4 regions of the Comamonas fluminis genome follow, and region 3 is predicted to be linked to each of the others. Evidence: predicted binding sites of a transcription regulator. Region 3 holds the regulator's gene; each other region holds the start of a gene.

Region 1 (5,480 bases), 710 kb from region 3:
CGCGAACATTCCCGTGAACCTGGCACTGGCCCAGAAGCTCAAGCTCGACGAGAACACCTACAGCATCTCCATCCCGCTGGGCGCCACCATCAATATGGCAGGCGCGGCCATCACCATCAGCGTGCTGACACTGGCTGCGGCCCACACGCTGAACATCTCGGTGGACATTCCCACCGCCATCCTGCTGTGCGTGGTGTCTTCCGTCTGTGCCTGCGGCGCTTCGGGCGTGCCCGGCGGCTCGCTGCTGCTGATTCCGCTGGCCTGCAGCCTGTTCAACATTCCCAACGATGTCGCCATGCAGGTGGTGGGCGTGGGCTATGTGATTGGCGTGATTCAGGACTCGACCGAAACCGCCCTCAACTCCTCCACCGACGTGCTGTTCACCGCCGCAGCCTGCCGCGCTGCCGAGCGCAAGGCGGGGCTGGAAGTGCCTCGCGTCTGAAGAAACTCTTGTTTTTATAGCTGCAAGCGCTTATTCAATAAGCGCTTGAACCCAAAAAGGCCTGTCATTTTTACAGGCCTTTTTTTATTTCAGATGGCTCGCCCTGCTTCGATGGTGATGCTTCGGTCGCACTGGGCCGCAATGCTGCGGTCATGGGTCACCAGAATCAGGGTGGTGCCGCGCTCGCGGTTCAGGGCGAACATCAAATCCATGATGGTCTGGCCCGTCGCAAAGTCCAGACTGCCCGTGGGCTCGTCGGCCAGCAGCACCGCAGGCTCCACCACAAAGGCACGGGCCAGCGCCACGCGCTGCTGCTCGCCCCCCGACATCAGCTTGGGATAGTGGTTCAGGCGCTGGCCCAGGCCTACGCGCTCCATCATCTGCGTGGCGCGGGCACGTGCATCGCGTGCGCCGGCCAGCTCCAGCGGCAGCATCACGTTCTCCAGTGCTGTGAGGTTGCCCAGCAGCTGAAAGCTCTGGAACACAAAACCCATCTTCTGCGCCCGCAGTGCGGCGCGGTCGTCTTCGCTCAGGGCAAACAAGTCCTGCCCCTGCAATCGCACCGTGCCACGACTGGGCGTATCCAGCCCCGCCAGTATGGACAGCAGCGTGCTTTTGCCAGAGCCAGACGCGCCCACAATCGCCACGGTTTCCCCTTCCCGGAATTGCAAGTCAATATCTCGCAAAATATCCAGCACGCCCGTGGAGTCCTGAACGGATTTGGCGAGGCTCTCAACGGTGATCAAAAAGGGGGTGGAAGTGTCTGGCATGAATCAATCGAGCAACGCAAAGATGGGAAAAGACCGCCGCCACTTTATCGCGCTTGCCCTGGCGCTGGGAATTTCGGGGCCTTGGGGCGCTGTCAATGCGCAGAACAAGACGGGGCCAGTGCTGGTGCTGGGTGACTCGCTGAGCGCCGAATACGGCCTGAACCGTGGCAAAGGCTGGGTCAAGCTGCTGGAGCAACGCCTGCAGGAGCAAAAGAATCCGCGCGCCGTGGTCAATGCCAGCATCAGCGGCGACACCACCTCGGGCGGACGCGCTCGCCTGCCTGCGCTGCTGAGCCAGCACAAGCCATCCATCGTGATTCTGGAGCTGGGCGGCAATGACGCCCTGCGCGGCCTGCCGCTGCAAAGCTCTCAGAGCAATATGGAAGCCATGGTCAAGGCCAGCCGCGATGCAGGCGCCAAAGTGATGCTGGTGGGCATGCAGGTGCCACCCAACTACGGCGCCAGCTATACCGAGCAGTTTGCGCAGATGTTTCAGAGCATCGCCAGCCAGAACAAGCTGCCCCTGCTGCCCTTTTTACTGGCCGGGTTTGGCGACAGCCCCGACGCCATGCAGTGGTTTCAGGCCGATCGCATACACCCCAATGCCCAGGCCCAGCCCAGAATGCTGGAAAACGTCTGGCCCAAACTCAAACCCATGCTGAACTGAGAAAACGGGGCAAGGCGCATCAGTCGCTGCCCCCGTCACCACCGCCTCCGCTGTCTCCGCCACTGTCCCCACTGCTGTCAGAACTGCTGGAGTCGTCCCCGCAGTCTTCGCTAGCCCAGCCAGAATCGCGGCCATCGTCGCCCGGCACGCTACGGGTGTCACGCCAAGACGAGCCGGAATCGGAAGTACGCCCCGCCGCATCCGGGCGCGGAGTCAAAAATTTTTTAAGCCATTCCCACACAGCGTTCCTTTTTACGGGCCTTTTTGAAGGCTTGTCTGCAGGCCCTGTCGATTGTCCGGACGCCTATTTCAGGCCTCTGCTGCATTGTCTTCCACGGTGAAGACACTGGCCCTGTAGGCATGCCAGCTGGCACAACCCAGAACCGGCCCCACCACCACCAGCCCCGCGCCATAGAGCAGCATGGAGGCTGCCACCAGCGCCGTGATGATGACAGCCCACCACAGCATGACGCCCATATTGAGCCCCACCACGCGCATGCTGGTGATGCAGGCGGTCAAAGCGTCCGAATCCCTGTCCAGAATTGTGGGCAGGGCTACGACGGTGAAGCCAAAGACCAGCGCCGCAAACACACCGCCAACCAGAGTGTAGATCAGCAGAAATTCCCAGTTTTCAGGCCGCATTACCGTTTGCAGAATGCTCGCCGTGGTGGGCATGCCTGTATCAAATGAGATAGCAAACACCACCATGGCTGCGCGGCCCCAGAGCATTTCCAGCACCATCAGCACCATGACCAGCATGCCCATGCTTTGCAGATGCCCGCTCCAGCAGTCCAGCGACGCGCCCAGCTGCGGCTGCTGCCCTTGTTCCAGCCTGTGGCTGACTTCATACAAACCCATGGCCAGAAATGGACCGACCAGCAAACAGCCGCTGGCCATGGACATCACATATTCAGGGCTGGCGCGAAACACCCAGCCCAACAGCAGCGCCATGCCCCAGAAACACAGGCCATAAAACAGTGCAATCCACGGTGCCCGCATCACATCACGCGTACCCAGCACCAGCCACTGCCAGGGCTGCGCCCAGCGCAGGTGGCGAACATGCAGTGCCGCAGGGTCTGCGGGGGTGTTGTTGTCGGAAACAGGGGAAGCTTGCATGCGGAGCCCTTCATGTTTGCCGGGCCCCATCCGGGATGGCAGTGCGGGCCTGTGCACACAAGTTACCGCTCAGGCCAAGGCTTGGCATTGCGGAAAGCCCGCAAGTGCCAACCCTGATGCACTATCGATTCATGAGCAGCCTGCGCATGCTATTCATGGACATTCAATAGATATACCCATGAAATTGATGAATATCAATCGCAGCCAGCTATTGAATCAAGAGCGATCTTGCACCCTCAGGCAAACGCTTTTTGCAGCGCCTGCGCCAGATCGGCCTGCAAGTCGGCCGCATCTTCCAGACCAATGGCAAAGCGCACCACCGTGCCTGCTTTGATATGCGGCGTAGCGCGACTGCGCATCTCGGCCAGTTCGTAAGGCACGACCAGACTGACAGGACCGCCCCAGCTGTAGCCAAGCTTGAAGAGCTGCAGGCTGTCGCAGAATCGGTCCACAGCGGCCTGATCAAAGCGCTCATCAATCACCACGCTGAACAGGCCTGCTGCCACACCTTCGCTGTTTCCTCCTTGAGCGCACAGCTGCTTCCAGTGCGCATGGCCGGGGGCATCGGGCATGGCGGGGTGCAGCACCTGCACCACGGCGCTTTGCGTGGCCAGCCACTGCGCCAGCTGGCGCGCAGCCTTGTCCTGTGCGTGGTAGCGCAGGCCAATGCTGGGCAGGCTGCGCAGCACGGCTTCGGCATCATTGCCGCTCACGCCCAGACCCATGCGCATATGCGAGAGCTTGATGCGCATATGCAGCGGCTGATTGCGCGTGATGATGCTGCCCATCAGCACATCGCCGCCACCGCTCGGATATTTGGTCAACGCATGGGCCGTGACATCCACGCCCAGACTGCCGCCATCCCCCAGCAAATCGAAAGGCTTGAATGCCAGCCCCGCACCCCAGGTGTTGTCCAGCACCGTGGTAATGCCTTTTTCGCGGCACAGGCGCACCTGCGCGATCAGATCGGGGAATTCCATGGTGACCGAGCCAGGGGCTTCGAGCCAGACCAGCCGGGTGGCAGGCGTGATCCTGGCGGCCAGATCTTCCACACTGGTGGGGTCGTAATACTGGTGCGTGACGCCGAAGTGGGCCAGCTCGCCCTCGGTAATCGTCTTGTTGGGGCCATAGACGTTATCGGGCACCAGCACCTCATCGCCAGTCTTGAGCAGCGCCAGCGAGGTGGTGGCAATGGCCGCCAGCCCGCTGGGCACCAGCAGGCATTGCAAGCCGCCTTCCAGCGTGGCCAGGCGCTCCTCCAGCGTGTATGTGGTGGGCGTGCCATGCAGTCCGTAGGTGTAGCTGCTTTTGTCCAGCCAGCGGCGATCGCGCATGGCCTGCACGTTCTCGAAGAACACGGTCGATGCCTTGTGCACCGCAGGCACCGGCGCAGCAAAATCGGCAGGCGCCTGATACGGATGGTGAATCAGATGGGTGGAGAGCTTGATTGCGGCTTGGTCTTTGGCTTGGGTCATGGGGGAATATTAGAGCCTGTTGACACTGCCCCCGCCGTTACCGAACGCAAATGGCACTTGGCGCACCACGGCATCCGCACCTGCAGACGTAAAAAAGCCAGAGGGCTTGCGCGCTCTGGCTTTGAGGTGATGGTCGCTGATGAAAAAGAATCAGCTGGCCTTCACGGTCAGGTTGTTGGTCACCGAGGTCACGCCCTTGGCAGCCTTGGCAATGTCGCCAGCCTGGGTCTTGACGGATTCGGAAGGAACCGTGCCGTTCAGAGTGACCACGCCACCCTTGGTGTCCACATCAATTTGCAGAGCACTGATTTCAGGAGCCTTGATCAGCTCGGTCTTCACGCCAGCGGTGATGCCTGCGTCGTCCAGAGCTGCGCCCACGGAAGCAGCGCCTGCTTCAACCTTCTGGCCTGCGGTGTCAGCAGCACCGGCGATCTTGTCGCCAGCCTTGTCCAGTGCGTTGGAAGTTGCGTCGCCAGCCTTGGCTGCGCCATCTTCAATCTTGTTGCCTGCGTTCTGGGCAGCTTGCTCAGTCTGCGAAATGGCGGAATCCAGCTTTTGACCGGCAGTCTTGTTGTCGTCAGACTTGCCGCAGGCGGCCAGACCAAAGGCCAGAGCTGTCACAGCCAGAATGTGGACGGAACGCTTGAATACGATAGATGCCATTTTTGGTTCTCCCTTAATGCCTAAACAAAATTGAAGGCTTAATGTATGCAGTCCCTGCAGACCAACACATGCGAACAGCCCTCAGTTGTTTGTAGGACAAATTTGGAAGCAGGTTCTGTGGCCCTATCACAGTTACGTGCCAAATCATTTCGTTACCCTGACAATATGCCCCATGCATTCCCTGGCTCGCTGGCTTCCTTTCCTCAACTGGCCCAAACCCACTGCATCGCTGCTGCGCGGTGAATTCTGGGCGGGCCTCACCGTCGGGCTGATGCTGCTGCCCCAGGGCGTGGCCTATGCGGCACTGGCCGGCATGCCACTGATTACAGGCATCTACGCCTCCATCA
Region 2 (5,480 bases), 1.4 Mb from region 3:
AGGTGGTGCCAGCGTGATGGCGCTGCCAATGGAACAGTTCTGAGGCTGCCTGAATACTATTAAAAGATGAGCTGCTAGCGCTTGATTTATCAGCGCTGGCGGTTAATTTGATCTGAAAAATATCAACAAGGAGACAAGCAATGTCCAAACTGCCATCTGCTTTGCAAAAGCTGGCTTTGCCCGTGATTGGTTCGCCGCTGTTCATCATCAGCAACCCCAAGCTGGTGATAGAGCAGTGCAAGGCGGGCATTGTGGGCTCCATGCCTGCGCTTAATGCGCGGCCTGCGGAGCAACTGGAAGACTGGCTGGCCGAGATCACCGAAACGCTGGCGGCCTGGGACAAGGCCCACCCCGACAGCCCCTCTGCGCCGTTCGCCATCAATCAGATCGTGCACAAAAGCAATGACCGGCTGGAGCACGACATGCAGGTCTGCGCCAAGTACAAGGTGCCCATCGTCATCACCAGCCTGGGTGCGCGTGAGGATGTGAATCAGGCCGTGCACAGCTGGGGTGGTGTGGTGCTGCACGACATCATCAACAACAAGTTTGCGAAGAAGGCGATTGAAAAGGGCGCCGATGGCCTGATCGCCGTGGCCGCGGGTGCGGGTGGACATGCGGGCGTGAAGAGCCCGTTTGCGCTGATTCAGGAAATTCGCCAGTGGTTTGACGGCCCTGTAGCGCTGTCTGGCGCCATTGCCACGGGCGACGCCGTGCTGGCCGCGCAGGCCATGGGAGCAGACTTTGCCTATATCGGCTCGGCCTTCATTGCCACGGACGAGGCCCGCGCGGTAGATGGCTACAAGCAGGCGATTGTGGAGGGCAACTCTGACGACGTGGTCTACAGCAATCTGTTTACCGGCGTACATGGCAACTACCTGGCCCCATCTATTCGCGCTGCGGGGCTGGACCCGGACAACCTGCCAGAGTCCGACCCTAGCAAGATGAACTTTGGCGGCAGTGCGCAGAAAGCCTGGAAGGACATCTGGGGTTGCGGTCAGGGCATTGGCGCGATTGACAAGGTGGTGCCCACGGCCGAACTGGTGGCACGCCTGAAGCGTGAGTATGCGCAGGCCAGAGAGCGCTTGCTCGGTCACTGAAGTCAGACCTCTTTGGCTGAACAGAACGGCACCTTTGGGTGCCGTTTTTTTCGTTCTGCGAGTGCTCTTGATGTTGCTCAAGTGCTGCAATTCAAAGGGTTAACCCTTGTTAATTGCGTTTGAATTTGACGCCAGTCAATGTCGCTTGAGTCCTGCAATTGGCTTTTGCGGCTGCCGCCATGATGATTGTCAAAAGAAGAGTAAGATTATTTAAATTTCAGTAAATACTGAAAATTCAGAAATTAACATTCATGTCTTCATCTCCCGCCAGTAGCACGCAAACCTCCATGGAAACGGCGCAAGCCACCATGGCGGTGAGCGTGCGCCGCCCAAGTGCGGGCGCGTTGTGGCAGATGGCGGCCGCCCTGATCTGGTTGCCGCAGGCGGTATTGCTGGCATGGGCGGTGCAGCGCATGGCCGATGGTCAGGGTGTGGCGCAGATCTGGCACATGGCTGTCGGCGTTCTGGCGCTGGGCTTGCTGCGTGCATGGCTGGACGGCCATGGCGGCTGGCTGGCTAACCGCGCTGCGCGTGAGCAACTGAGCCAGTTGCGGGCGCAGGTGGTGCAGGCGCTGGGCCGTGCATCGCCGCTGGATAAGGCACGCGCCGCCTCGGGTCAGGCGGCAAGTGCTGTGGCCGAACAGGCAGAAGCCATCGTGCCCTGGCTGGCCCGCTACCAGAGTGCCATGTGGCGCGTGCGCATTCTGCCTTTGGCCATTGTGGCCGCTGTCGGCAGCCAGTCATGGGTTGCTGCTCTCATTTTGATTGTTGCCGCGCCGCTGATTCCCGTGTTCATGGCGATTGTGGGCTGGCGTGCCAAGGCCGCCAGCGAAGAGCAGATGGTGCAACTGGGCGAAATGAACGCCTTTTTGCTGGACCGTTTGCGCGGCCTGAGCACTTTGCGCGCTCTGCAGGCCGTGGATTTGACGGGTCAGCGCCTGCGCGCCCATGCCGAAGATTTGCGTGCCCGCACCATGCGCGTGCTGCGCATTGCGTTTCTGTCTTCTGCCGTGCTGGAGCTGTTCTCTGCGCTGGGTGTAGCTATGGTGGCTGTCTATATCGGCTTTCACCTGCTGGGCACGCTGAACTTTGGCGCCTGGGGTGGCAAGCTCAGCCTGGGCCAGTCCATGTTTGTGCTGCTGCTGGCCCCGGCATTTTTCGAGCCACTGCGTGACCTGTCAGCCGTCTGGCATGACCGCGCTTCGGGCGAAGCCGCCTTGCAGACCTTGAAGAATATGCAGTCTCAGTCCGTTGAGATCGTAGGGACGGACGATTCTCAAAAAAGTGAGCATCAAGTAAGCGTAATTGCTGGACTTGTGCGTGTTTCTGATCTGATTGTGCAGGCACCGGGTGCGCAGAGCCGTCTGGCACCTGTCACCCTGAATGTGCAGCCCGGCGAGCATGTAGCGCTGTGGAGCCCCAGTGGTGCAGGCAAGTCTTTGCTGCTGGCGCAGATCGCAGGCCTGCTGCCGGTGCAGCAAGGTCGTATCGAGATTGATGGCCAGATTCTGAATGCGGAAACTGCACCAGCACTGCGCAGCCGTATGGCCTGGATGAGTCAGCAACCCCATGTGTTCTCAGGCTCGGTGGCACGCAATATTGCGCTGGGTAATGCAGCAGTTTCTGATCAGCAAATTGCCACGGCAACCCAGCAGGCGCAGCTTGATAAGACTCTGGCCCCCCGCGCTGGCATGAGTCTGGGTGAGGGCGGCAGTGGCCTGTCGGGCGGTGAAGTTGTTCGTCTGGCGCTGGCACGCCTGGCAGTGCAGGCCCATGCAGGGCTGCTGCTGGTGGATGAGCCGACCGCGCACCTGGACCCTGTGACAGCCGCGCAGATTGCGCAGTCCCTCAGGCAACTGGCCAAGGGGCGCACCCTGCTGGTGGCTACGCACGATGCACAACTGGCGGCAGCCATGGATCGGGTGATCGAGCTGCCCGTGCTGGCTGCACTGCCTGTACTGCCCTCCCAAGAACTGGAGCAGGTCGCATGAGTTGCAACGCTGTTTCACGCAACCCTGTTTCTTTACGCCAGGTGTTGATCGCCCTTGGGCAGATGGCCCCACGCAAGCTCTGGCTGGGCGGTGTCGCGCTGGCAGCGCTGACGGTGCTCATGGGCATGGCCTTGCTGGGGCTGTCGGGCTGGTTTATTACCGCCACGGCGATTGCCGGGCTGGTGCCCGCAGTGGCTCTCGTCTTCGATGTATTCATGCCGTCTGCCGGTATTCGCCTGCTGGCCGTGGGGCGCACTGGTGCACGTTATGCCGAGCGCATGGTCACGCACGACGCTACGCTGGCCGTACTGGCTGCGCTGCGCCAGAAGCTGTTTTTGCACTGGGCCCGCCCGCAGGCTGCGCGTATGCTGCTGCAGCGGCCCGCCCGTTTGCTGCAGCGCCTGACTTCGGATGTGGACGCGCTGGACAACCTTTATCTGCGCCTGCTGGTGCCCGCCTGTTCGGCGCTGGGCGCGGCTTTGCTGCTGGCACTGGCCTATGGCGTGATGCGCTGGTGGCTGGGCTTGCTGGCACTGGCCTGGCTGCTGCTGGCGGGCTGGGGCATTGCTCTTTGGCAGGGGCTGCGCAGCCGCAAGGCCGCTGTGCGCCGTGCCATGGCGCTGGAAGCCATGCGCGCTCAGACCGTGGATCTGGTCGCCGGCCAGACCGATTTGCTGATGGCGGGGCAGTTGCCACGCCAGATGCAGCAGGTCTTGCGCAGCGACGAGCGGGCAGCCGTCGCTGATGCACAGCTTTATGGCACAGAAGCGGCTGCAGTCAAGGCGTATGGCGCGGTATCTGCTATTACTTTAAGTGCATCTGTGTTGCTGATGGCCTGGCTGATGGAGCAGGGCTGGATCAATGCACCCGTTGCGGCGCTGGGAATTTTGCTGGCACTGTCGGCGCTGGAGCCGTTTGCAGCGCTGCGCCGTGGGGCAGAGCAGGCTGGGCGCACTTTGCTGGCGGTGCGGCGTCTGGGCCCAGCCCTGGTGCAAGAGGCGGAACCCGCGCCTGAAGCGCCGCAGCAGAGCGCTGAAGAATGGGCGGCTGTGTTGCATGGCGTGCAACTGCGTCAGCTCGGCCCCGTTGATCTGAGCATCGCCCCTGGCGAGCGCGTGGCTCTGATTGGCAGCAGCGGCGCAGGCAAGACCACGTTGCTGCAGCTGATCTCGGGTGAGTTGAACGCGCAGCAGGGCCAGTTGAAGGCCATGGCCAGCAGCTGGATGACGCAGAGAACCGAGCTGTTCCAGGACAGCCTGCGCGAGAACCTGCGGCTGGCCGCCCCCGAGGCCGATGATGCGCAATTGTGGACGGCGCTGGAAGCCGCAGGCCTGAAAAATGACGTCATGGCTCTGCCACAAGGGCTGGACACCATGCTGGGTGAAGGTGGGCTGGGCTTGTCTGGCGGGCAGTCCCGGCGCCTTGCGCTGGCGCGACTGTTGCTGAGCCCGCGCGGCTGCTGGTTGCTGGATGAAGTCAGCGAAGGGCTGGATGCCGCCACTGCGGGTGATGTGCTGCAGCGGCTGAGTCTAGCGGCGCAGGGGCGCACCCTGATTTTTGCCACGCACTGGCAGCGTGAAGCCCGACTGGCAGACCGCATCGTGTGTCTGCAGGCGGGGCGCGTGCAGAGCCAGGCCCGGCGAGGCACACCTGAATTTGAAGCATTGATTGCCCGGTTGCGCCCTGATGCGCAGGGTTTCGAGATGGCCCGCAGCGATGCGCCGCAGGCCCAAGAGTTTTTCGTTTGATTATTTGAAGTACCGAGAGAAAGGACCTGACCATGGACCTCGATATCGTCGATCTATCGCGACTGCAGTTCGCGATAACGGCGCTCTACCACTTTTTGTTTGTGCCGCTGACGCTCGGCCTGTCGATTCTCATCGCCATCATGGAGACGGTGTTTGTGATGACAGGTCGCACCATCTGGCGCGACATGACCAAGTTCTGGGGCGTGCTGTTTGGCATCAACTTCGCCATGGGCGTGGCCACTGGCGTGGTGATGGAGTTTCAGTTCGGCATGAACTGGAGCTACTACAGCCACTACGTGGGCGACATCTTTGGCGCACCGCTGGCCATTGAAGGTCTGATGGCCTTCTTCATGGAAGCCACGTTCGTGGGCCTGTTCTTCTTTGGCTGGGATCGCCTGTCCAAGGTCAAGCACCTGATCGTGACCTGCCTGATGGCCATTGGCACCAACTTCTCGGCGCTGTGGATTCTGGTGGCCAACGGCTGGATGCAAAACCCCGTGGGCGCTGCCTTCAACCCCCAGACCATGCGCATGGAAGTGACGGACTTCTTTGCCGTGCTCACAAACCCCGTGGCACAGGCCAAGTTTGTGCACACGGTATCGGCCGGCTATGTGATGGCTGCGCTGTTTGTGCTGGGTGTGTCG
Region 3 (5,480 bases):
CCCCTCGGGTGATAACACCACTGGCCACGTCTGGGACGGTGACTTGCGTGAACTCAACAACCCCATGCCCAAGTGGTGGATGGGTCTGTTTGTGATCACCGTGGTCTTTGGTCTGGCCTATCTGGCGGCTTACCCAGGTCTGGGTGCCTTCAACGGCAAGCTGGACTGGAGCCAGACGGGCGCCTATGACAAGGAAGTGGCCAAGGCCAAGGCGGATCTGGAGCCGCTGTATGCCAAGTTCACCAGCATGCCCACCGAAGAAATGGCTAAGGACCCCCAGGCCATGGCCATCGGCGAGCGTCTGTTCATGAACAACTGCGCACAGTGCCACGGCTCTGATGCACGCGGCAGCAAGAGCTTCCCCAATCTGGCAGACGGCGACTGGCTGCACGGTGGCACCCCTGACAAGATCAAGGAAACCATCACCAACGGCCGCATCGGCATCATGCCCCCCATGGCCGCTGCCGTGGGCACGGCTGACGATGTGCGCAACGTGGCCAACTATGTGCTGAGCCTGTCGGGCGGCCCTCACGATGCTGTCAAGGCTTCGCTGGGCAAGTCCAAATTCGTGGCCTGCGCAGCCTGCCACGGCATGGACGGCAAGGGCAACCAGGCCATGGGTGCACCTAACCTGACCGACGACATCTGGCTGCATGGCTGGGGTGAAGCGGCCATCGTCAACATCGTCAACAACGGCAAGCACAACGAAATGCCTGCCCAGAAGGAAAAGCTGACAGAGGCGCAAATCGCTGTGCTGGCTTCCTATGTGTGGAGTCTCTCCAACGTGCAGACACAGAAATGATCTGAGTGAAAAGGCGGTGTCAGTGGCACCGCCTTTTTTGCGCTGGGAATTTCAGTAATTACAAAAATATTAAGGAACTGCGATGTCATGCGACCCCGGGAAACCGCGCAAGATCATCCCGATCACCCCCGAGCCTAAAGACGGTACAGAACCTGGTTATGTGCCTTTGTTTGCCTCTGAGCAAAAAGTTTACTCACGCTCCATCAGCGGTGTGTTTGCACGCTGGCGCTGGGTCATGGTGCTGTTGACGCAGCTGTTTTTCTATGGCATGCCCTGGCTGCAGTGGGGCGAGCGTCAAATGCTGCTCTTTGATCTGGAAGCGCGGCGCTTTTACCTGTTCGGGCTGGTGCTTTACCCACAGGATTTCATCTACCTCACCGGTCTTCTCATCATCAGCGCGCTAGCGCTTTTCCTGTTTACGGCCGTCGCCGGACGCCTGTGGTGTGGCTTTACCTGCCCGCAGACGGTCTATACCGAAATCTTCATGTGGATCGAGAGCAAGGTCGAAGGTGACCGCAGCGCTCGCATGCGCATCGACAAGAATGGCTGGACCTTCGAGAAAATCTGGAAGAAGTCGCTCAAGCAGTTTCTGTGGATTGCCTTGTCCCTGTGGACGGGCTTTACCTTCGTGGGCTTCTTTGTGCCCATTCGCGAACTGGCGGTTGAGCTGCTGTCCTTGCAAGGCAACTGGCAGATCTTCTGGGTGCTGTTCTACGGATTTGCCACCTACGGCAACGCAGGCTATATGCGCGAGCAGGTCTGCAAATACATGTGCCCCTATGCGCGCTTTCAGAGCGCCATGTTCGACAAGGACACCATGATCGTCAGCTACGACGCTGTGCGTGGTGAAGGTCGCGGTCCCCGCAGGAAGGGCGTGGATTACAAGGCCGAAGGTCTGGGCGACTGCATCGACTGCAAGCTGTGCGTGCAGGTCTGCCCTGTGGGCATCGACATCCGCAAGGGCCTGCAGTACGAATGTATTGGCTGTGGCCTGTGCATCGACGCCTGCAACTCCGTGATGGACAAGATGGAGTACCCGCGTGGCCTGATTCGCCTGACCACGCAGAACGCCGTGGCCAAGGCCTGGAAGCATGCGCAGATGATTCGCCGTATCTTCCGCCCCCGCGTGCTGATCTACTCCACAGTCTTGATCGCCTTGAGCGCGGCCATGATTGCCAGCCTGGTTCTGCGCGAGCCCGTCAAGGTGGACGTGATTCGCGACCGCGCAGCGCTCTCGCGCATCGTGGCAGGCGGCAAGCTGGAGAACGTCTATCGTCTGCAGATCATGAATGCGACAGAGTCCGAGCAACGTTATCGCATCACTGCGGTGGGCCTGCAGAGTCTGGAAGTGGCGTCCGAGCAGGAAGTCACCGTGGGCCCGGCAGAGACACGCGGCATTGCCGTGCGTCTGCAGATTCCTTATGGCTCGGCCGATGCGGGCTCGCACACCATCCACTTCAATCTGGATGCGGTGCAGGCCGGTGGTGGTCGCGTCTCCGAAAAAGCCGTCTTCCTCGTGCCGCGCTGAGCGGCAAGGTTATCGACTATCCGCAACAATAACTCTGCCTGCGGAGCCTCCCGGGCAGAGTTCATCGATTGAAAGAGGTCTGCCATGTTGGCAACATCAGCCCGCGCAGCAAGCGCAATCAAACCCAAGCACCCCGAGGACGGCAGGCCCTGGTGGAAGTACGCCCATGTCTGGCTGGTTTTTGCCGGCCCGGCGATTGTGGTCGTTGCCGGTTTTGTCACGGCCTATATCGCCATGAGCAAGCCCGATCCCGTGATTGACCCTGACTACTACCGTCACGGCATCGAGATCAACCAGCGCCTGAGCGAATCGCAAAAAAGCCTGGCGCCCGCTGTGACCGGTCGCAACCATGCGGCAACGCCCGCGCAGGATCACCCCACCGATCGCTGATGAATGGCTTGTCAGGCCCTCCTTCTGGCGGCCTGAAGCTTGACCAAGGCCGCTGAGCGGCCTTTTTTCATGCCCTGATTTTCAAAAAGAGGAGCTGTGGGCGGTTGATCCGCAAGGGCTTTCAAGACAATCTGGCTTGAAGTGGAGGATGGGAAGGCGCCAGTAGCTATCAAATCAAGAGTTCCTGCGGGTTTATCTGCTCGGGGCTTGCCCGCACTGGGGCTGTTCAGTGGCTGAAATTGCTGTGCAAAATGTGTTCATCCCCCGACAGCCCATGGAGATTCGTGATGGACACTCAGCGCTGGATGTGGACTGCCTGGCCTGCTTTTCTGGCCGCTGCAGTCATGGAAATGGTGGTTTTTGCCTTTGTGGACCCGCTGGATGTGCACTGGCTGGGTGCGCCGCTGGAATGGTCACGCAGCGCCATCTACACGGCGGCCTTCTTTGCCTTCTGGCTGGTCATGCTGCTGTGCAGCGTGATGACGCGCATGCTGGCGCGCTCGGCTCAGGATTTGAACGACGGCATTGTCTCGCAGCCGTTGCCCGAATGAGCTGGCTGCGGCAAGTGCGCCGCGCTCAAACAACAAAGCCCGCGTGATGCGGGCTTTTGTCATGGGCTCAGTCAGCGCTTGTCGATCAGTTCTGGCACTGCTGGCTGTTGACGATGCGCTTGAGCGCTTCGGTATCCAGAATGCGCAGATGGCGCTGCTTGACTTCCACAATGCCTTCCTCGGCAAACTTGGAGAAGGTGCGGCTGACGGTCTCCAGCTTCAGGCCCAGATAGCTGCCAATTTCCTCGCGGGTCATGCGCAGCACCAGCTCGGACTTGGAGAAGCCGCGTGCGGCCAGGCGCTGCACCAGGTTCAGCACAAAGGCGGCCAGGCGCTCTTCAGCGCGCATGCTGCCCAGTAGCAGCATGACGCCGTGCTCACGCACGATCTCGCGGCTCATCACCTTGTGCACATGGTTTTGCAGGGCGGTGACTTCACGCGACAGCTGCTCCAGCTTGTCAAAAGGCATCACGCAGACTTCTGCGTCTTCCAGCGCCACAGCGTCGCAGGTGTGGTGATCGTTGACGATGCCATCCAGACCAATGATTTCACCGGCCATCTGAAAGCCCGTGACCTGGTCACGACCATCTTCGGTGGCCACACAGGTCTTGAAGAAGCCCGTGCGGATGGCGTACAGCGAAGTGAACTCCTCGCCATTGCGAAACAGCAGACCGCCGCGCTTGATCTTGCGGCGCGTGGCCACGATTTCGTCGATGCGCTCCATTTGGTCGTCGTCCAGGCCCATGGGCATGCACAGTTCACGCAGATTGCAGTTGGAGCAGGATGCTTTGATGGTCTGAAGATTCATGGCTTTAAAGCAGCGGCACAGACAGACATGGGTATGAAGTCGCGCCGGTCATTGACCTCTAGGGTTGGTAATGAGATGGATCAAATTGTCGCAGCACTTGCCTTGTTATCCCTTGATGTGAATCAAGGACAGGAATTTTGCCTTGGGGCACATTGAAGAGACTGATTCCAATAACACGCGCTCACTGCAACAACAATAGGTGTCGGGCTTCGCTGCAAAACAGCCAGGCTCAGGCGCTGGCTGCAATGTGAGTACACCCTGACAGACAAGTTATGACCGCAGTTACGCCCGAGTTGCTAAGCCGTTTTGATATCGCGGGGCCTCGCTACACGTCGTTCCCTACAGCCGACCGTTTTGTTGAGGCTTTCGGTCCTGAGGACTATACCTTGGCGCTGCAGCAGCGCAAGGCACATTCTGGTGCCCGGGCCTTGCCTCTGTCGCTTTATGTGCATGTGCCGTTCTGCGAGTCGCTGTGCTACTACTGCGCCTGCAACAAAATCGTCACCAAGCACCACGAAAAAGCGGTGCAATACCTTGATTATCTGCGCCGCGAAGTTGCCATGCATACCGAGCATTGTGGCAAGGGCCAACTGGTCAGCCAGTTGCACCTGGGGGGCGGCACGCCAACCTTCTTCAGCGATGAAGAGCTGGGCCAGCTCATGGAGCTGCTGCGCGAGCATTTCAAGCTCGACCCCGCAGGCGAATACTCCATCGAGGTTGATCCTCGCACCGTGAGCAACGAGCGCCTGCTGGCACTCAAGGAGCTGGGTTTCAACCGCCTGAGCTTTGGTGTGCAGGACTTTGACCCTGATGTGCAAAAAGCCGTGCACCGTGAGCAGCCTGCAGACCAGGTATTTGCCTTGGTGGAAAAAGCGCGCGAGCTGGGCTTTGTCTCCATCAACGTGGACCTGATCTACGGCTTGCCCAAGCAGACTCCGCAGTCTTTTGCACGCACGCTGGAGCAGGTCAACAGCCTGCGCCCTGATCGCATTGCGCTGTATGCCTATGCGCATCTGCCAGAACGCTTCAAGCCGCAGCGCCGCATTGAGTCTGCCGATCTGCCCATGGGGCAGGACAAGCTCAATATGCTCTCGGGCGCGATTGATGCCTTCATGGAAGGCGGCTATGTCTATGTGGGCATGGACCACTTCGCGCTGCCCAGCGATTCGCTGGCCGTTGCCAAGCGCCAGGGGCGTTTGCATCGCAACTTTCAGGGCTACAGCACTCAGCCAGACTGTGACCTGATCGCGCTGGGGGTATCGGCCATCGGCAAGGTGGGCGCGACCTACAGCCAGAACGTCAAGACGCTGGAAGAGTATTACGACGCCATTGACGGTGGCCTGCTGCCCGTGCAGCGGGGGCTCGCACTGTCGCGCGATGACATGGTGCGCCGCGCCGTCA
Region 4 (5,480 bases), 120 kb from region 3:
GCAAGAGATGGATCAGGCGCTTGCATCGCTGTATGAGCAAGACACCAAGCTGGGCTCGCGCAAGGGCGGGCGCGGCGATTCTTCGCCATCCGTCTCGCGCTGGCTGGGCGATATCCGCAAATACTTCCCCAGCCAGGTGGTGCAGGTGATGCAGCGCGACGCGATGGAGCGCCTGCAACTGCGCGAAATGCTGCTGCAGCCCGAGATGCTGGAGAACGTGCAGCCCGATGTGCATCTGGTGGCCGACCTGATCTCGCTGGGCTCGGTCATTCCGCAAAACACCAAGGCCACAGCGCGGCTGGTGGTGCGCAAGGTGGTCGATGAGCTGATGAAAAAGCTGGAAGAACCCATGCGCAGCGCAGTCAGTGGCGCGCTGGACCGCAGCCAGCGCAACCGCCGCCCGCGCCATGCAGAGATCGACTGGAACCGCACCATCCGCGCCAACCTGCGCCACTGGCAGCCCGAGTACAAAACCATCGTCCCCGAGACCTTGATTGGCTATGGCCGCAAGGTGCGTCGCCCGCAGCGCGAGGTGATTTTGTGCATTGACCAGAGCGGCTCGATGGCCAACTCGGTCGTGTACTCCAGCATCTTTGGTGCGGTGATGGCCAGCCTGCCTGCCGTGGCCACCAAGCTGGTGGTGTTTGACACGGCGGTGGTGGACTTGACCGACAAACTGGACGACCCAGTGGACGTGCTGTTTGGCGTGCAACTGGGTGGGGGCACTGATATCAACGGCGCGGTGGGCTACTGCCAGAGCATCATCAGCGAGCCGCGCAACACGATTTTGGTACTGATCTCTGACCTGTATGAAGGCGGCGTTGAATCGGGCCTGCTGCGCCGTGCCAACGAGCTGGTCGAATCCGGTGTGCAGTTTGTCACGCTGCTGGCGCTGAGCGACGAGGGCGCTCCGTCATACGACGCCGACCTGGCCGCCAAGCTGGCCGCCTTGGGCGTGCCATCGTTTGCCTGCACGCCAGACGCCTTCCCGCAGCTAATGGCCGCTGCCATCCGCCGCGACGATGTGAGCGCCTGGGCGGCGACGCAGGGTTTCAAGACCAGCAAATAACAAAGCTGGCTCGGCTGGCTCGGCTGGCTCAGTCTGGCAGGGCCACGCCCAGCTTGGCCAGCTTTGCCGCCGCCACATCACGGCGGCGTGCGGCTTTTGCCGCTGTTTCACTCACGGTGGCAATGGTCTTGGGGCCTTTGCCTGCAGCGGCCTTGACCAGGTCTGCCTTCTTGCTGGCTTCGGCGGCCAGCTTGCGGTAGCTGGCGATCAGTTCGGCAATCAGTTCGGCATGGGCTGCGGCTTGGTTCACGGGGTTTCCTGTTCGTTGAGGGCCGCATTGTCACGGCAAAAGCGGGAGCGCTTTGAATGCCATTACAGATTGGCGAATTACTGGCACGGAGGGCGCTGGGTTTGAAGGCATGATGGCGGTCGTTCAAACCAATGAGGAAATGCGATGGCAGGTGCAGGCCTATTGATGCTGCTCGACGACATCACAGCGCTGCTGGACGATGTTGCCTTGATGACCAAAACAGCCGCCAGCAAAAGCACGGCGATTCTGGATGATGTGGCCACTCAGACCAAAGTGGCGGTGCAGAAAACGGCCGGTGTGCTGGGCGATGATCTGGCGCTGAATGCGGAGCAGGTGACTGGCGTCAAGGCCAACCGAGAGTTGCCAGTGGTCTGGGCAGTGGCCAAGGGCTCGCTGATGAACAAGGCGATCCTGGTTCCAGCGGCGCTGTTGATCAGCGCGTTTGCGCCCTGGCTGATTACGCCGCTGCTGATGGTGGGCGGCGCTTTTCTGTGCTTTGAAGGAGTGGAAAAAATCCTGGAGCTTTTTCACAAAAAGAAGGCACACGATGTGCATGAAGCCGAGGTCGATGCAGACGAGGCCGTGCACAAGGGCGTAGCGCCTTCGTCGGTCAGAGCAGCGCGCGAAAAGCACATGGACCCGATGGAGTACGAGAAGCAAAAGGTCAAGGGCGCTGTGCGCACGGACTTTATTCTTTCTGCAGAAATCATGGCCATTGCGCTGGGTACGGTCTCGACCAAGCCCATCTGGGAGCAGGGCGCAGTGCTGATCGCAGTGGCGCTGGCCATCACGGTGTTTGTCTATGGTCTGGTGGCTGGGATTGTGCGTATGGATGACGTGGGCAACTGGCTGATGGCCAAGTCCAGCAGCGCCGCCCAAGCCTTTGGTCGCGGCCTGATTGCGTTCACGCCCTGGTTGATGCGTGGCCTGTCCATCGTGGGGACAGCTGCAATGTTCATGGTGGGCGGCAGCCTGCTGGTGCATGGCATTGGCCCGATTGAGCATTGGGTTCAGACCGCAGTGGTGCCTATGGGCGGTATTGCCGCTGCGCTGGGGCCAGTGCTGGTGCATGTGGTGGTGGGCGCCATCATTGGTGGCGTTGTGGTGCTGTGCGTGGAGTTGTGGCACAAGCTCAGGCCCGCCAAGGCTGCTCATTAAAAGCATAGCTAGCACCCTATGAGTGGTGCTGGCTTGAGATGAATCAGAAGCTAGCTAGATGCAAAGCGGCCGTGGCCCATGGGCAACGGCCGCTTTTTTCTTTGGGTTCATGGTTGGCAGATTGATATGGGACAAACCCGAGCAGGGTTGGCTTTGTTTCAATCAATGCCAAGGGAAGTGCAAAGCGCTCCCACTGATTACCTCAAGGAAAAGCCCATGAAAAAGACTCTGATCGCGATTGCCGCTGCTGCCAGCGCCCTGACTGCTGGTACTGCTTTTGCCCAATCCTTTGATGGCTCCAGCCCCTGGCAAGTGCGTGTGCGCGCCGTGCATCTGAACAGCGACAACGGCGGCGCTGCTGGCGATGCGGGTGTGAGCATCAACAACAAGTGGATTCCTGAAGTGGACGTGTCCTACTTCTTCACGCCCAATATCGCTGCCGAGCTGATCCTGACCTACCCGCAAAAGCATGACGTGCGTCTGGCTGGCGACAAGATTGGTTCGCTCAAGCATCTGCCCCCCACATTGCTGGCGCAGTACCACTTCACCAACTTCGGTGCCTTCAAGCCCTATGTGGGCGCTGGCGTGAACTACACCAATTTTTCGAGTGTGAATCTGCCTGAAGGCGTGAGCATCAAGAAAAACAGCTTTGGCGGTGCGCTGCAGCTGGGGTTTGACTATGCGCTGGACAAGAACTGGTCGCTGAACTTCGACGTCAAGAAGGTCTATCTGGGCACCAAGGTGACTGGTGCAGGTCTGGATAACGCCAAGTTGAAGGTTGATCCATGGCTGGTTGGCGTGGGTGTGGGCTATCGTTTCTGATAGCTGCACCGCAAAGAGTGTTCTTGCCTGCGGCCTTCTTCCGCAGGCAAGTCACGCACCACAGTCATTGTGGTGCACTGGAATAAGCGGGTCGGCATGGTCTGCTTATTTCGTGGCTAGGGTGTATGTTTGTATCGGTATTTCGCTTGCGCGGAGTACCGATTTTTTTATTCCTGAAGCTTGTAGCGAAATGCCTGAATCAGGCAGGCGGCGACGGGTTTTCCTTGCCAGGTGGGAGGCGAGAACTTCCACTGGCGCAGAGCCTGAATGGATGCCTTGACCAGCGCCGGATGGGCGCCGGGCCGCACCGCATAGTTCCCGAGTTGTCCCGTCTCTGAAATCTGGAAGATGATCACGACAGGCCCCTCAGTATTGCTGTCGATCAGAACTTTTGGGTAGTCAGGCAGGGCGGTGCGCTGGATCTGGGGCGGCTGATCGAGTTGTATGGATGACAGGCAGTCTCTGAGCCATGCCGGGCGCTCTGAGGCTGAAATCCACGGGGCTTGCTGGCTGCCCTGTGGCACCAATGATGGCGTGGTGCGCGGCCCCGCAGTGGGCGGTACCGCATAGATGGGTGCGGGGGCATCTTGGGGCTGCACAGGTTGCGGCTGCACAGGTTGCTGCACCTGGCTGCGGTCAATGACCGTGCGCTGCGCCGACTCTTCAATCGGCGGCTCTGGCTTCAGGGGCACTTGCCTGCAGCCCCCCAGCCAGAGCATGCCCAGCAGCAGGGCCAGCGCAGGACGATGTGGAAGGCAGCGATAGCCAGAGCGAAGTGCTGAAATCATGCGGAAGTCTCCTGGGTGCAGCCCGCAGCATTGCAGGTGCGGGCTGTTGCATGGAGACTTTTATACTTGGGCCAGTGCCTGCTCCAGGTCGGCCAGCAGGTCGTCAATATGCTCAATGCCTACCGACAGGCGCACCATGCCTTCGGTCACGCCCGCCTTGGCCAGCTCTTTTTCATCCAGCTGGCGGTGTGTGGTCGAGGCAGGGTGCGTGGCCAGTGATTTGGCATCGCCAATATTGACCAGACGTGTGAACAGCTGCAGCGCATCCAAAAAGCGCGCTCCAGCCTCGCGCCCCTGTGCCCCCTTCAAGCTGAACGACAAAATGCCCGATGCACGGCCGCCCGACTGCTTTTGCACGATGGCGTGGTCGGGGTGGTCTTTCAGGCCCGCATAGCGCACCCATTCCACCTTGGGGTGGTTTTGCAGGGTTTCGGCAATCTTTTGCGTGTTCTCGCAGATGCGGTCCATGCGCAGCGCCAGGGTTTCAATGCCTTGCAGGATCTGGAAGGCGTTTTGCGGCGAGATGGCAGCGCCCATATTGCGCAGCGGCACCACGCGGGCGCGGCCGATAAAGGCGGCTGGGCCCAGCGCTTCGGTATAGACCACGCCGTGGTAGCTGACGTCGGGCTCGTTCAGGCGCTTGAAGCGGGCTTTGTGCTCCGCCCAGGGGAACTTGCCGCTGTCCACAATCGCGCCGCCCACGCTGGTGCCGTGGCCGCCCAGGTATTTGGTCAGCGAATGCACCACGATGTCTGCGCCAAACTCGATGGGGCGCAGCAGGTAGGGCGAAGGCACGGTGTTGTCCACGATCAGCGGCACGCCGTGCGCATGGGCCACATCGGCCAGGGCCTTGATGTCGGTCACATTGCCCAGAGGGTTGCCGATGGATTCGATGAACACGGCCTTGGTTTTGGCGTCGATCAGCTTGCCAAAGCTGGCCGGGTCGCGCGGGTCGGCAAAGCGCACCTCAATGCCTTGCTGGGGGAAGGTGTGGGCAAACAGGTTGTAGGTGCCGCCATACAACGTGCTGGCCGACACGATGTTGTCACCGGCTTCAGCCAATGTCTGGATGGCCGCAGTGATGGCGGCCATGCCCGAAGCCACGGCCAGCGCGGCAATGCCGCCTTCCAGTGCGGCCACGCGCTTTTCCAGCACATCGGTGGTGGGGTTCATGATGCGGGTGTAGATATTGCCCGGCACCTTCAAATCAAACAGATCGGCGCCATGCTGGGCGCTGTCGAACGCATAGGCCACCGTCTGGTAGATGGGCACGGCGCAGGCCTTGGTCGTGGGGTCGGGGGAATAGCCGGCGTGTACGGCAAGGGTTTCGATGCGCATGGTGCTGTCTCTCTTTAGGGTTGAAGAATGCTTTTCGAGGAACCTGATCGTTTCA

The links. The regulator FNR, encoded in region 3, switches genes on or off when oxygen is low (the NO sensors DNR and NnrR bind a similar motif). The targets are predictions, from matches to a motif close to TTGATNNNNATCAA.
Region 1: a site for FNR is predicted at 3,180-3,193, ahead of JDW18_RS12885 (DUF2189 domain-containing protein). Genes of this name have one in related genera too.
Region 2: a site for FNR is predicted at 1,223-1,236, ahead of cydD (thiol reductant ABC exporter subunit CydD). Genes of this name have one in related genera too.
Region 4: a site for FNR is predicted at 2,599-2,612, ahead of JDW18_RS09145 (OmpW/AlkL family protein). Genes of this name have one in related genera too.

What each region holds. Positions count from the first base shown of each region.
Region 1 covers NZ_CP066783.1:2,732,297-2,737,776, forward strand. Annotated here, with positions in the region: gene sstT (serine/threonine transporter SstT) at 1-442, shown strand, start outside; gene JDW18_RS12875 (ABC transporter ATP-binding protein) at 532-1,212, opposite strand; gene JDW18_RS12880 (arylesterase) at 1,211-1,879, shown strand; gene JDW18_RS12885 (DUF2189 domain-containing protein) at 2,189-2,995, opposite strand; gene JDW18_RS12890 (PLP-dependent transferase) at 3,232-4,470, opposite strand; gene JDW18_RS12895 (BON domain-containing protein) at 4,621-5,133, opposite strand; gene JDW18_RS12900 (SulP family inorganic anion transporter) at 5,306-5,480, shown strand, end outside.
Region 2 covers NZ_CP066783.1:3,378,268-3,383,747, reverse strand. Annotated here, with positions in the region: gene JDW18_RS15680 (acyl-CoA dehydrogenase) at 1-43, shown strand, start outside; gene JDW18_RS15675 (NAD(P)H-dependent flavin oxidoreductase) at 141-1,097, shown strand; gene cydD (thiol reductant ABC exporter subunit CydD) at 1,349-3,088, shown strand; gene JDW18_RS15665 (amino acid ABC transporter ATP-binding/permease protein) at 3,085-4,836, shown strand; gene JDW18_RS15660 (cytochrome ubiquinol oxidase subunit I) at 4,869-5,480, shown strand, end outside.
Region 3 covers NZ_CP066783.1:2,024,924-2,030,403, forward strand. Annotated here, with positions in the region: gene ccoP (cytochrome-c oxidase, cbb3-type subunit III) at 1-802, shown strand, start outside; gene ccoG (cytochrome c oxidase accessory protein CcoG) at 885-2,330, shown strand; gene JDW18_RS09690 (FixH family protein) at 2,415-2,720, shown strand; gene JDW18_RS09695 (hypothetical protein) at 3,008-3,271, shown strand; gene fnr (fumarate/nitrate reduction transcriptional regulator Fnr) at 3,357-4,079, opposite strand; gene hemN (oxygen-independent coproporphyrinogen III oxidase) at 4,352-5,480, shown strand, end outside.
Region 4 covers NZ_CP066783.1:1,906,613-1,912,092, forward strand. Annotated here, with positions in the region: gene JDW18_RS09130 (VWA domain-containing protein) at 1-1,069, shown strand, start outside; gene JDW18_RS09135 (hypothetical protein) at 1,098-1,319, opposite strand; gene JDW18_RS09140 (DUF808 domain-containing protein) at 1,464-2,477, shown strand; gene JDW18_RS09145 (OmpW/AlkL family protein) at 2,694-3,299, shown strand; gene JDW18_RS09150 (energy transducer TonB) at 3,467-4,087, opposite strand; gene JDW18_RS09155 (O-acetylhomoserine aminocarboxypropyltransferase/cysteine synthase family protein) at 4,148-5,425, opposite strand.